DNA from 2 places in the Pseudomonas sp. PK-RTE-24 genome. Region 1 is predicted to be linked to the other one. Evidence: predicted binding sites of a transcription regulator. Region 1 holds the regulator's gene; the other holds the start of a gene.
What was found. Region 1 encodes FliA, which starts transcription of late flagellar genes. Its sites were predicted from a motif close to CTAAAGTTTNNNNNNNNNNNGCCGNTAA; they were not measured.
Positions count from the first base shown of each region.

Region 2: a site for FliA is predicted at 4,091-4,118, ahead of ACV8MC_RS13450 (methyl-accepting chemotaxis protein). Genes of this name have one in related genera too.

Region 1 is NZ_CM133224.1:5,672,715-5,679,318, reverse strand. Features, by position in the region: gene flhA (flagellar biosynthesis protein FlhA) at 398-2,527, shown strand; gene flhF (flagellar biosynthesis protein FlhF) at 2,539-3,879, shown strand; gene fleN (flagellar synthesis regulator FleN) at 3,996-4,826, shown strand; gene fliA (RNA polymerase sigma factor FliA) at 4,823-5,563, shown strand; gene ACV8MC_RS25505 (chemotaxis response regulator CheY) at 5,731-6,102, shown strand; gene ACV8MC_RS25500 (protein phosphatase CheZ) at 6,121-6,604, shown strand, end outside.
Region 2 is NZ_CM133224.1:2,994,226-3,000,829, reverse strand. Features, by position in the region: gene ACV8MC_RS13465 (DUF2025 family protein) at 1-220, opposite strand, end outside; gene ACV8MC_RS13460 (glycerophosphodiester phosphodiesterase) at 440-1,567, shown strand; gene ACV8MC_RS13455 (PepSY domain-containing protein) at 1,724-2,029, shown strand; gene ACV8MC_RS13450 (methyl-accepting chemotaxis protein) at 2,354-3,976, opposite strand; gene ACV8MC_RS13445 (transporter) at 4,253-5,275, shown strand; gene ACV8MC_RS13440 (LysR family transcriptional regulator) at 5,414-6,310, opposite strand; gene ACV8MC_RS13435 (SDR family NAD(P)-dependent oxidoreductase) at 6,432-6,604, shown strand, end outside.

The DNA of each region.
Region 1 (6,604 bases):
GCGACCGGACCACAATAGAATCCGACCCCCAGGTGCACAAGCCGGCGGATTCTGGCTTGGCTGTAGGCAATGGCGCAAGGATTTGTAGCCTTGAGACCGTGTCTGCTGGTGTCTTGTAAACAGCTTCGTTTAAATCGAAAAAAATGCGCCGCATTCGAAGGCCTCTTCGCGAGCAGGCTCGCTCCCACAGGGGCCGTATTCCAAATGTCCGATTGGGAATGCATGTCAAACTGTGGGAGCGAGCCTGCTCGCGAAGGGGCCAGCCCAATCAGCCGATAAATCCCAAGTAAAACCGCTCTATTTCATTCCCCGGCAAAAGTTGGAAAGCTTCTTGCAGTAGCCGCCCTGCGCCCGTTCGGGGCGTCAAAAGTTTGCTTTAAAGGAACGGGGAAAACCGGTGGATCGCACTCAGTTATTCAATACAGCACGCACCAACGTTGCCGACCTCAGTCGAGGCAATCTGGGCGTGCCGTTGTTGCTGCTGGTCATGCTGGCGATGATGATGTTGCCGGTACCGCCGTTCCTGCTCGACGTCTTCTTTACTTTCAACATCGCTCTGTCGATCGTCGTCCTGCTGGTCTGCGTGTATGCGCTGCGGCCGCTGGATTTCGCCGTGTTCCCGACCATTCTGCTGGTGGCGACGCTGCTGCGGCTGGCCTTGAACGTGGCCTCGACGCGGGTGGTGATGCTCCACGGTCAGGACGGCCACGCCGCTGCCGGTAAGGTGATTCAGGCCTTTGGTGAGGTGGTGATCGGCGGTAACTACGTGGTCGGTATCGTGGTCTTCGCTATCCTCATGATCATCAACTTCGTCGTGGTGACCAAGGGTGCCGGGCGGATTTCCGAGGTGAGCGCGCGCTTCACCCTCGATGCGATGCCCGGCAAACAAATGGCGATCGACGCCGACCTCAACGCCGGCCTGATCGACCAGAACCAGGCCAAGTCGCGCCGTCAGGAAGTCGCCCAAGAGGCCGAGTTCTACGGTTCGATGGACGGTGCCAGCAAGTTCGTCCGCGGTGACGCCATCGCCGGCCTGCTGATTCTGTTCATCAACCTCATTGGCGGCATGGCGGTTGGTATCTTCCAGCACGGCATGAGCTTCGGCGACGCGGGCAAGGTTTACGCTTTGCTGACCATCGGTGACGGTTTAGTGGCGCAATTGCCATCACTGTTGTTATCTACAGCAGCGGCGATCATGGTGACCCGTGCTTCCGGCTCGGAAGACATGGGCAAGCAGATCAACCGCCAGATGTTCGCCTCGCCGAAAGCGCTGGCCGTGGCCGCTGGTTTGATGGCGGTGATGGGTCTGGTGCCGGGCATGCCGCACTTCTCCTTCCTGAGCATGGCCGCGCTGGCCGCAGGCGGCGCGTACCTGTTCTGGAAGAAGCAGAACGTCGCCAAGGTCGTGGCGCTGGAAGAGGTCAAGCGTCAGCAGGAACTGCTGCCGTCGCCGGCCCGCGCCATGGAAACCAAAGAGCTGGGCTGGGACGACGTGACGCCGATCGACATGATCGGCCTCGAAGTCGGCTATCGCCTGATTCCGCTGGTGGACCGCAATCAGGGGGGGCAATTGCTCGCGCGGATCAAGGGTGTGCGCAAGAAGCTCTCGCAGGATCTGGGCTTTTTGATGCCGACCGTGCACATCCGCGACAACCTTGATCTGGCGCCGAGCGCGTATCGCTTGACGCTGATGGGCGTGATTCTCGCTGAGGCCGAGATCTACCCGGACCGCGAACTGGCGATCAACCCCGGCCAGGTGTACGGCTCGCTCAACGGGATCAACGCCAAAGATCCGGCTTTCGGCCTGGAGGCGGTGTGGATCGAAATCAGCCAGCGCGCCCAGGCGCAATCGCTCGGCTACACCGTGGTTGACGCCAGCACCGTGGTCGCCACGCACTTGAACCAGATTCTGTACAAGCACTCCAGTGAGCTGATCGGCCACGAGGAAGTGCAGCAACTCATGCAATTGCTGGCCAAGAGCTCGCCGAAACTGGCGGAAGAGCTGGTGCCGGGCGTGGTTTCGCTGTCGCAGTTGCTCAAGGTCCTGCAAGCGCTGCTCGCCGAGCACGTGCCGGTGCGCGACATTCGCAGCATCGCCGAAGCGATCGCGAACAACGCTGCCAAGAGTCAAGATACCGCCGCGCTGGTCGCCGCTGTGCGGGTCGGCGTATCCCGTGCAATCGTCCAAAGCATTGTAGGCACTGAGTCCGAGCTGCCTGTAATCACATTGGAACCAAGGTTGGAACAGATATTGCTCAATAGTCTGCAGAAGGCAGGACAAGGCTCGGAAGAGGGCGTTCTGCTGGAGCCGAGCATGGCCGAGAAGCTGCAACGTTCGTTGATCGAAGCGGCCCAGCGTCAGGAAATGCAAGGCCAACCGGTGATCCTGCTGGTAGCAGGCCCGATTCGCGCGATGCTCTCGCGTTTCGGCCGCCTCGCAGTGCCAGGGCTGCATGTACTGGCCTACCAGGAAGTACCGGACAACAAGCAAGTGACCATCGTTGCGACAGTAGGGCCCAACGGCTGAGGTAGTGGTTTATGCAAGTTAAGCGTTTTTTCGCCGCCGATATGCGTCAGGCCATGAAGCTGGTTCGCGATGAGCTGGGCGCTGATGCCGCCATCATCGGCAACCGCCGCATTGCCGGCGGCGTCGAGTTGACGGCGGCTCTGGATTACAAATTGTCGGCGCTGGCGCCACGGGTTCCGAACATGGAACTCGAAGACGAGCTGCGCAAGACCCAGTCGCGCATCGTCACCGCCCAGGCCGAGCTGAGCCTGCGTGGCGAAGCCGACGGCAACACCAATCAGCAGTTGTTCGCCGGGCTGCCGTTGACCGCAGGCCTGCCGCTGACCGCTGCCGAGCCGCTGAGCGAGCCAACCTACGCTGCCCCGCCGCGCCCGGCCGCAGCGCCTGCGCAGGCCTCGGCGGGTGTCGATCCGCGTGCACTGGATTCGATGCGTTTTGAATTGAACAGCTTGCGCGAGCTGATGGAAGTGCAGCTCGGCACCCTGGCCTGGAATCAGCTGCAAGGCAGCCGTCCGGCCCAGGCCAATCTGTATCGCCGTCTGCAGCGCATCGGCCTGTCCGGCCCGCTGTCGCGCGATCTGTTGGCGATGATCACCGATATCGAAGAACCCCGTCAGGCCTGGCGCATGCTGTTGGCCCACCTGGCGCGGATGATTGCCGTGCCGGAAGTCGAGCCGCTGGAAGAGGGCGGTGTGATTGCCATGGTCGGCCCCGCCGGCATGGGCAAGACCACCACGCTGGCCAAGCTCGCCGCGCGTTATGTGCTCAAGTACGGCGCGCAGAACGTTGCACTGGTAAGCATGGACAGCTTCCGCATCGGCGCTCAGGAACAATTGAAAACCCTCGGGCGCATCCTCAACGTGCCGGTAACGCACGTCGATCCGGGTCAGTCGCTGGTGCAGGCATTGGATCCACTGCTACGCAAACGCGTGGTTTTGATCGATACTGCCGGCCTGCAAGCCAGTGATCCGGCGTTGCGCATGCAGCTTGAGAGCCTGGCCGGGCGTGGCATTCGCTCAAAAAATTATCTGGTCCTGGCAACCACCAGCCAGAAACAGGTTCTAACCGCCGCTTATCACAGTTACAAGCGTTGCGGGCTGGCCGGCTGCATCCTGACTAAACTGGATGAAACGGCCAGTCTCGGCGAAGTGTTGAGCCTGGCGATCAGTCATGAATTGCCGGTCGCGTATCTGACCGATGGCCCACGGATTCCAGATGATCTGCATCTGCCGCGCCGTCATCAACTGGTCAGCCGCGCCGTCAGCGTGCAAATGCAGGAAGAACCCAGCGAAGAAGCCATGGCTGACATGTTCGCTGATATCTATCACAGCCCGACCAAGCAGGTTGGCTGAGGTAATCATGAACAGTTTTTGTACCTACATCGATGGTCTGCCACGCATTGTTCCGATCAGGAACGCGCAGCCAGTAATGTGGCCTCCGTCTATGCAAGACAAGGTAAAGAAATAACATGGGCAGCATGCATCCCGTACAGGTGATCGCGGTGACCGGCGGCAAAGGTGGCGTCGGCAAGACTAACGTGTCAGTGAACTTGTCGCTGGCGCTGGCAGAGCTTGGCCGTCGGGTCATGCTGCTGGACGCCGACCTGGGCCTGGCGAACGTCGACGTTCTGCTGGGGCTGACACCCAAGCGCACACTGGCCGACGTTATCGAAGGCCGTTGCGAACTGCGCGACGTGCTGTTGCAAGGCCCGGGCGGGATTCGCATCGTGCCGGCGGCCTCCGGCACGCAGAGCATGGTGCACCTGAGCCCGGCGCAACATGCCGGCCTGATCCAGGCGTTCAGCGACATCGGCGACAATCTCGACGTGCTGGTGATCGACACCGCTGCGGGTATTGGTGACTCGGTAGTCAGTTTCGTTCGTGCCGCGCAAGAGGTGTTGCTGGTGGTCTGCGACGAGCCGACTTCGATCACCGACGCTTACGCGCTGATCAAGTTGCTCAACCGCGACTACGGCATGAACCGCTTCCGCGTGCTGGCCAACATGGCGCAGAGCCCGCAAGAAGGGCGCAACCTGTTCGCCAAGTTGACCAAGGTCACGGATCGCTTCCTCGACGTCGCCCTACAATACGTCGGCGCCGTGCCATACGACGAAAGCGTGCGCAAGGCAGTGCAGAAGCAGCGCGCCGTCTACGAAGCCTTTCCCCGTTCCAAGTGCGCACTGGCCTTCAAAGCCATCGCCCAGAAGGTCGATACCTGGCCGCTGCCCGCCAACCCGCGCGGGCATCTGGAATTTTTCGTCGAGCGTCTCGTGCAGCAAACCGCAGGGCCTGTGATATGACCGCCAGTGGCATGAATCTTTACAAAAAGTCGGCGCGTGACGCGCAATACGAATTGATCGAGCGTTACGCGCCACTGGTCAAGCGCATTGCCTATCACTTGCTGGCGCGCCTGCCGGCCAGCGTGCAGGTCGAAGACCTGATCCAGGCCGGGATGATCGGTTTGCTGGAAGTCTCGACCAAATACGACGCCAGCAAAGGCGCCAGTTTCGAAACGTACGCGGGCATTCGAATCCGCGGCGCGATGCTCGATGAAGTGCGCAAAGGGGATTGGGCGCCACGCTCGGTTCACCGTAATACCAGGATGGTCAGCGACGCGATTCGCTCGATTGAAGCTAAAACCGGCCGTGACGCTAAAGATCACGAGGTTGCGGCCGAACTCCAATTGAGTCTCGACGATTACTACGGGATTCTGAATGACACCTTGGGCAGTCGCCTGTTCAGTTTCGACGACCTGTTGCAGGACGGCGAACACGAAGGGCTGCACGAGGATGGCGCCAGTGCTCATATGGAGCCGTCACGCGATCTGGAAGATGAACGCTTTCAGGCGGCGCTGGCGGACGCGATTGCCAATTTGCCGGAGCGTGAGCGACTGGTGTTGGCGCTGTACTACGACGAAGAGCTGAACCTCAAGGAGATCGGTGAAGTCCTTGGCGTCAGTGAATCGCGGGTCAGCCAGTTACACAGCCAGTGCGCGGCCCGTCTGCGGGGGCGTTTGGGGGAGTGGCGAGCGCGCTGAAGGCAGTGTGGGGACACTGCGAAACGAGGCTGGTGCGGTGATGAACGGCGCCGGTCTCGATCCGTTGTGCTCCAGACAAACTTTAAGTGCTGCGCCGATTGATTGAAGTGGCGCGTCCAGGTGCTGGGCGCGTTTAAGACTGCTTGGAGGTCGAATTGAACAAAGACATGAAAATCCTCATCGTTGATGACTTCTCAACGATGCGGCGGATCATCAAGAACCTGCTGCGCGATCTTGGGTTCACCAACACCGTCGAGGCCGACGATGGCACCACTGCCATTCCGGTGCTCAACAGCGGCAGCATCGACTTTCTGGTAACGGACTGGAACATGCCGGGCATGACCGGTATCGACCTGCTGCGTCACGTGCGCGCCGATGAAAAACTCAAGCACCTCCCGGTGTTGATGGTGACTGCTGAAGCCAAGCGCGAGCAGATCATCGAGGCCGCTCAGGCCGGTGTGAACGGTTACGTAGTCAAACCTTTCACGGCTCAAGCGTTGAAAGACAAAATCGAGAAGATTTTCGAACGCATCGGCTGATGAATGCGCGGGGGAGCTATGGAGCATAACGAATCATCACAGGGCGATTTCGAATCGACCCTGAAAAAACACGCGGTCGAACTGGTCGAGAGCCTTGAAAAAGGCAAGTTCGGCGACGCGGTGCAACTGATCCATGAGCTCAATCAGACCCGTGACCGCGGCCTGTATCAGGAAGTGGGCAAGCTCACACGTGAACTGCACAGTGCGATCGTCAATTTCCAGATCGATCCGCACATGCCGCAGGCCGAGGAAGTGTCGCAAATCACCGACGCCACCGAACGCCTGGGCTATGTGGTCAAGCTGACGGAAGCCGCGGCCAACCGCACCATGGATCTGGTGGAAAGCGCCACCCCGGTGGTCAACAGTCTGGCTGATGAAGCGCAGACGTTGAGCGCCGATTGGGGCCGCTTCATGCGTCGCGAGGTCGGGGCTGAAGAGTTCCGTGAACTGGCGCGCCGGGTCGACGGTTTTCTGTCACGCAGCAGCACGGACAACCGTGCGG
Region 2 (6,604 bases), 2.7 Mb from region 1:
CGAGCAGCAACTGAATCAACTCGCGCTTGAGCGTCATGGTGGTGTCCGACAGCGGTGCCCAGACGAATTCACTGGCGGGGATGATGCCGTCGTCGGCGACGTCCATGCCGAACGAATCTTCGCTGAAGCGCACGATGTATTGGCCGGTCTTGCGATTGAGGCCGACGAAGCCTTTGAGATCGTCGGCGGCCTGGCAGATGAGTTGGGAGGTGATGCGCATGGTAAACCTCACGAAAGATGATGATGGTTTACACGCAGGGCAATGTAGCGGCGCGCCCTCTGCCGGGGCATATGCCGTGGGCAAGCGTACTGCAAACAGCGCCACAAAAGTGCAGGAAATTTCCGTTTTGCTCGCTTTATGTCGGTCTGGCGATAGCCCTGCGGCGCGTCAATTGTTAAAAGGTACGTCTCGAAAAAAACCTGCGAAAGGAACTCGACCATGCCTGCCACTTTTACCCGAAGCGCTCTGGTGCTGAGTCTGTTGTTCGGCCTCGGTCAGGCGCATGCCGCCAGCCACCCCGAGCCCAAGGCAATCGCTGCCGCCCATGGCATTCCGCATCCGGCGGTGATTGCCCACCGTGGCGCGTCGTTCGATGCCCCGGAATCCACCGCTGCGGCTTACAAACTGGCCCGTGACCTGGGCGCCGATTACCTGGAAATGGATTTGCAGCGCAGCAAGGACGGCGTGCTCTTCGCCCTGCACGACGACAACCTGCAACGCACCACCGACGTCGCCAGCAAATTCCCCGAGCGCAAGGACAGCCCGGCCACCGCGTTCACCATGGCCGAACTGAAAACCCTCGATGCCGGCAGCTGGTTCAACAGCAAATATCCTGACCGCGCACGCCCGTCCTACGCCGGGCTGAAAATTCTTACCCTCGATGAAATCATCGACATCGCCCGCGCCAACCCGCAGCACAAGCCGGGCCTGTACATCGAAACCAAAGAGCCGCAGCTGTTTCCCGGCATCGAACATGACCTGAAGGAAAAACTGCAGGATCGCGGCTGGCTGAGCCCGGCCGGTTCGAAACTGGCGAAAAGTGCGCTGGGCGTCGGTCAGGGCAAAGGCAAGGTGATCCTGCAGACCTTCGATAAGAACAGCCTGCAATTGCTGGAAAAGGAAATGCCGCAAGTGCCGAAGATCCTGCTGTTGTGGGTCGGCGAAGGCAGCATCGAGCCTAAATCTGCGGTGACGTTTGCCGCGTCCGGCGAGAAAGACAAAAACGTTTTCTACGGCAAGCAGGAACCGAAGTCAGAAGCGGAATTCAAGCAATGGGTCGATTACGCCAAGGCCCAGGGCGCGATCGGCACCGGCCCTTCGGCGAAGCTGACCCATGGTGGTGACCAGAGTTACTCCGACCTGGTGCAGCCATGGATGAATCAGTACACCCATGATCAGGGCATGCTGGTGCATGTTTATACGGTCGACGAGCCGGTGGACTACGAGAAAGTCATGGCCGCGGGTGTCGACGGCATCTTTACCAACCGCGCCAGTGAACTGTTGAAGTTTTATAAGCGTCCGGCGGCTGGCAGCATTGACGATGTTTTGAAGAAGAACGGTTTCTGATTTGTAATCGAGTCGCCTGCTTCACGATCAGGCTCGCTCCCGCAAAGAGCAGTTTTATCGCGGAGCAGAGATTTAAGGGTGAATTAAGTTGCGCTGGTTAATCTGAGCCCACTTACACAGATTAACCACTTCAACGCACTGCCAAGGAATGAACCGATGAAAACTTTGACTGCCCTGTTTACCGCCGCTGCCCTGACCCTCACCGCTGGCCTGGCTCAGGCTGATGTTCGCATCGACCAGATCCCGCAACTGGTCAAGGACGGCAAAATCAAGTCGCTGGAATCGATGAACGCCGAAGCACTGAAACTGCACCCGGGCGCAACGATTACCGACACCGACCTGGATAACCACTTCAATGGTTATGAGTATGAAGTTGAACTTAAAACTGCTGACGGCAAAGAGTTCGACGTGGACTTTGATGCCACCACCGGTAAAGTGCTGAGCAACAAGCAAGACACTTGATAGACCGCTGTTGAAGAGCCGCACGATTTAACGATCGTGCGGCTTTTTTGCGGTTGCGGATTGGGGCGCAAACTTTGTGTGGTCTGTGAAATCGATCCCCCTCACCCCAGCCCTCTCCCCCAAGGGGGCGAGGGGGAAAGGGAGCAGATCGGGGAAATTTCGGAGCCTGAGTTCGCCTCAAAATTAAAAAGCCATCACAAACGACTACCAGCCTGAGTACGCCTCGGCATTTCAGGTCGGCGAATCTCGAACAATCAACACGGTCAGTCCCCTCTCCCTCCGGGAGAGGGTTAGGGTGAGGGGCTGACAAACCACCACCCAAAATCAAGCACTGAGCCGCGCCGTCACCTCATTCAACTGCCCCGACAACCCATGCAAATTCTGACTGGCACTTTCGGTGCGCTGCACGTTGTCCAGGTTGGTGCTGGCAATCGCGGTGATTTCAGTGAGGTTGCGCGAGATATCCTCGGCCACCGACGTCTGCTCTTCTGCCGCTGTGGCGATCTGACGGTTCATGTCGCGAATCGCCTCCACCGCCAAGGTGATGCGCTCCAGCATCGCGCCGGCCTGGGTGACTTGCTCGACACTTTCATCACTGCGCGCCTGGCCGCTCTCGATAGCCTGCGCGGCATCGACAGCGCCGGTCTGCACGTTCTGAATGATCTGGTTGATCTCGATGATCGACTCCGCCGTGCGCTGAGCGAGGTTGCGCACCTCATCGGCGACGACGGCAAAACCACGCCCGGCCTCACCCGCCCGCGCCGCTTCGATGGCGGCGTTGAGCGCCAGCAGATTGGTCTGTTCGGCGATGCCACGAATCACTTCCAGCACCTTGCCGATACGACCGCTGTCGGTTTCCAGGCGACGGATCACCGTGGCGGTGTTGGCGATTTCGCCGCGCATCTGCGTGATCGAATGGATGGTGGTCTGCATGACCTTTTCACCCTGCTGCGCCGACTGATCGGCATCGTCCGCAGCACGCGCGGCATCGGCGGCGTGACGGGCGACTTCCTGCGCCGTGGCGGACATTTCATTCATCGCCGTGGCCACTTGATCCGTGCGGTTGAATTGCTCGCTGGTGCCGCCGGCCATGGTCGTGGCAATGGCGTTCAACTCGCCGCTGGCGCTGTCCAGATCACCGGCGCTGCGTTGCAAGCGAGTGAAGGTGTCCGCCAGAAAATCGCGCAGAGTGTTCGCTGCGGCGGCGAGGTTGCCCAGCTCATCGCGACGCTCGCTGACAACACGTTCAGCCAACTGGCCACGGCTCAAGCGGGTGACGTAATCGATGAGGTTGCGGATCGGCTCGATCAGGTTGCGGCTGACCAGCCACAGGCTCAGCAGACCGATCAACAAGCCTGACGCGAGCATCACCAACAGGCCCAGCCACACGGTGCGGTCAGCGCTGGCACTGATCAATGCCGACTGCGCGGTACCCTGCTCGCGCAGCTCGGCAACCAATGCACTCATCTGCTCGCTGGTGGCGCGGTCGACGCCTTTGACAGCAGCGTCGCCAGCGCTCGGATCACCACCGGCAGCCACGTAGGCATCGCGGCCTTTCTGGTAGGCAGTACCCAACTGGCGATGCTCGTCGCGCAAGCGTTCGATGCGGGATTTGAGATTGGCCTCGATGCCTTTTTGGCTGGCGAGTTCGCCGAGAATGTTCTGCACGTCGCGCTGGCGCTCTTCGAACTGGCTCCAGTATTTCGCCAGATCCGCCGGTTGCTTGCCGCGCAGCAGAACGTTTTTCCACTCTTGCACCTGCACCTTGAATTGCAGGTTGGCTTCATCGATCAGTTGCGAAGTGTGCAGCGGGCCGGCGATCAACTGGCTGTAGCTTTGCACGCCGTTGGAGAGGAAATGAAAGCAGGCCAGAGCGATCAACAGCATCGCCAGCAGACTGCCGCTCAACAGGGCGAGAATTTGCGCTCTCAGGGATTTTTGCAGCATTGCAAGGTACTCGAAGCAGGGATGAGGCACGCCCGAGCGGACGTGAAAAATGGCCGGACTTCCCTGTCGACGTACCATGGCCATAGGCCAATGGCGCGCAACCTAACTCACCTGAGATCGGCGCGCCAGAGCCGTCCTTGAGAAACTTCCGACAGCCGGTAACGCGTTGATTTGCAGTCATTTTGCTGTCACAAAACGGTCATGTGAGCTTGCGATGATGCCGCTCCGGTGAACCTGAAAATCCTGCCCCAGACACCCTCCTCGCAGCGAGCCGCCATGAACCACAGCCTCGATATCAGCCATCGCGACCCGGACCTGTTTGGCTTGCTCTACGGCTTTCGTTTTCTGCCCGGGGAGCGCGGTCGCGAGATCGATTCGGCGACGGCTTTGCGCTGTTTGCAGGACGACAGCGACAGTGGCGAATTCCTCTGGCTGCACCTGAACCTGGCCCATGCCGCGTGCGAGCGCTGGATGAAAAGTCATCTGCAATTGCCCGAGGAATTTTTCGAGGCGTTGCACGAAGGTTCGCGTTCGACACGCATCGAGCATGTCGATTCGGCGCTGCTGGCGGTGGTCAACGATGTGGTGTTCAACCTCAGCAGCATGGTCTCCTCCGACGTGTCGACGCTGTGGGTCTGCGTGCGCAGCAAACTGATCGTCAGCGCGCGCCTGCAACCGCTGCATTCGGTAGATAAATTGCGCTCGTCGGTAAAGGCCGGCGAGTGCTTTCGCTCGCCCTCGGAATTGCTCGTGCATCTGCTGCGCGATCAAGGTGAGGTGCTGACGCAGATCGTGCGCAAGACCAGCCTGAGTGTCGATCAGGTCGAAGACGAATTGCTGTCTTCACGCCTGTCGACCAACCGCGCCGAACTTGGCGCCAACCGTCGCGTGCTGGTGCGCCTGCAACGGCTGCTGGCGTTGGAGCCGGGGTCGTTGCTGCGCTTGCTCAATCGTCCGCCGCCGTGGTTGCAGAAGGAGGACGTCAAGGAGTTGCGCAAATCCACCGAGGAATTTGCGCTGATCATCAACGACCTCACCGCCCTCGGCGAGCGGATCAAATTGCTGCAGGAAGAGATCGCCGCCAACCTCAACGAACAAAGCAACCGCACGCTGTTCACCCTGACGGTGGTGACGGTGCTGGCCTTGCCGATCAACATCATCGCCGGTTTTTTCGGCATGAATGTGGGGGGTGTACCGCTGTCGCAGGACCCGCATGGATTTTGGGTGCTGGTCGCGCTGGTGGCGACGTTCACCGTGATTGCCGGGCGTTGGGCGTTTCGCAAGCGCGGGGATTATTGAGCGCAAATCCCACACGCAACACAGCCCTCCCTGTGGGAGCGAGCCTGCTCGCGAAGTCGGTGTGTCAGATAAATCAATGTTGAATGACATGGCGCTATCGCGAGCAGGCTCGCTCCCACAGGGGCAATGTGCTCAATGTCAGAGCGTTGAACGAACGACATCGCCGAGCCAATCCATAAACACCCGCACCCGCAGCGGCAGATGCCTTTGCCGCGCGTACAACAACGAAATCGCCATCGGCGGTGCGGTGTGTTGCGGCAGTACGGTCAACAGTTCGCCATTTTCCAGATGCGGCTGCATGCCGGTGCGCGGGACCTGCGTCAGGCCGAAGCCGCCAAGGCACGCCGCTTCATAGGCGTCGGTGCTGTTGACCGTGACACTGCCGGCCATCGCCACGCGCCGCACTTCGCCACCCTCCTCATAGACAAACCCTTCCGAACGCGAGCCCAGTACGCCGACGTAATGCACCAGTCGATGCTGCGCCAGATCCTCGATCGTTTGCGGCACGCCGTAACGTTGCAGGTAAGCCGGGCTGGCGCAATTGACCATCGGGAAGTCGCCGAGATGCCGGGCGACCACCGACTGATCCGGCTGCGCGCCGATGCGTAACACGCAGTCAAAACCCTCGCTCAGCAGATCGACACGGCGGTCGGTGCTGCTGATTTCCATCTGCAGATTCGGGTGGCGATCCATGAATTCCGGCAGGCGCGGCAGGATCAGCCGTCGCGCGAGGATGTTCGGCATATCGACGCGGATGCGTCCGGTCAGCGAAGCCTCGTCCTGACGAAACAGCCCTTCGATCTCATCCATGTGCGAAAGCAAGTCTTTGCTGCGCTCATACAGCACCAGTCCATCCTGAGTGGCCTGCACCTTGCGCGTGGTGCGCTGCAACAGCCGCGTGCCGAGCAAGGCTTCGAGCGCCTGCACCTGTTCGGACACCGTGGAGCGCGGCAGGCCGAGGCTTTCACCGGCGAGAGTGAAACTCGACAGTTCGCTGACCCGAACGAAGGTGCGCAGCAGTTCCAGTTTGTTCATGACAAGCCCCGGTGATTGTTCGGCTGAGCCGATCAGTGATTCCGCTTTTGCCGTGTTTATCACCTCAGGGCGGATAAATAAACTTCTTCCATCCCCACTCAACGCAATCGAGGAAGTCCGCATGAATCGCAAAATCGCACTGATCACCGGCGCCAGCCGTGGCCTGGGCCGCAGCGCCGCCCTGCACCTCGCCGCGCAAGGCATCGACATCATCGGCACCTTCAACAGCCGCGCCGACGAGGCGCAAACTCTGGTCAGCGAATTACAGGCACGCGGCGCGAACGCGGCGATGCT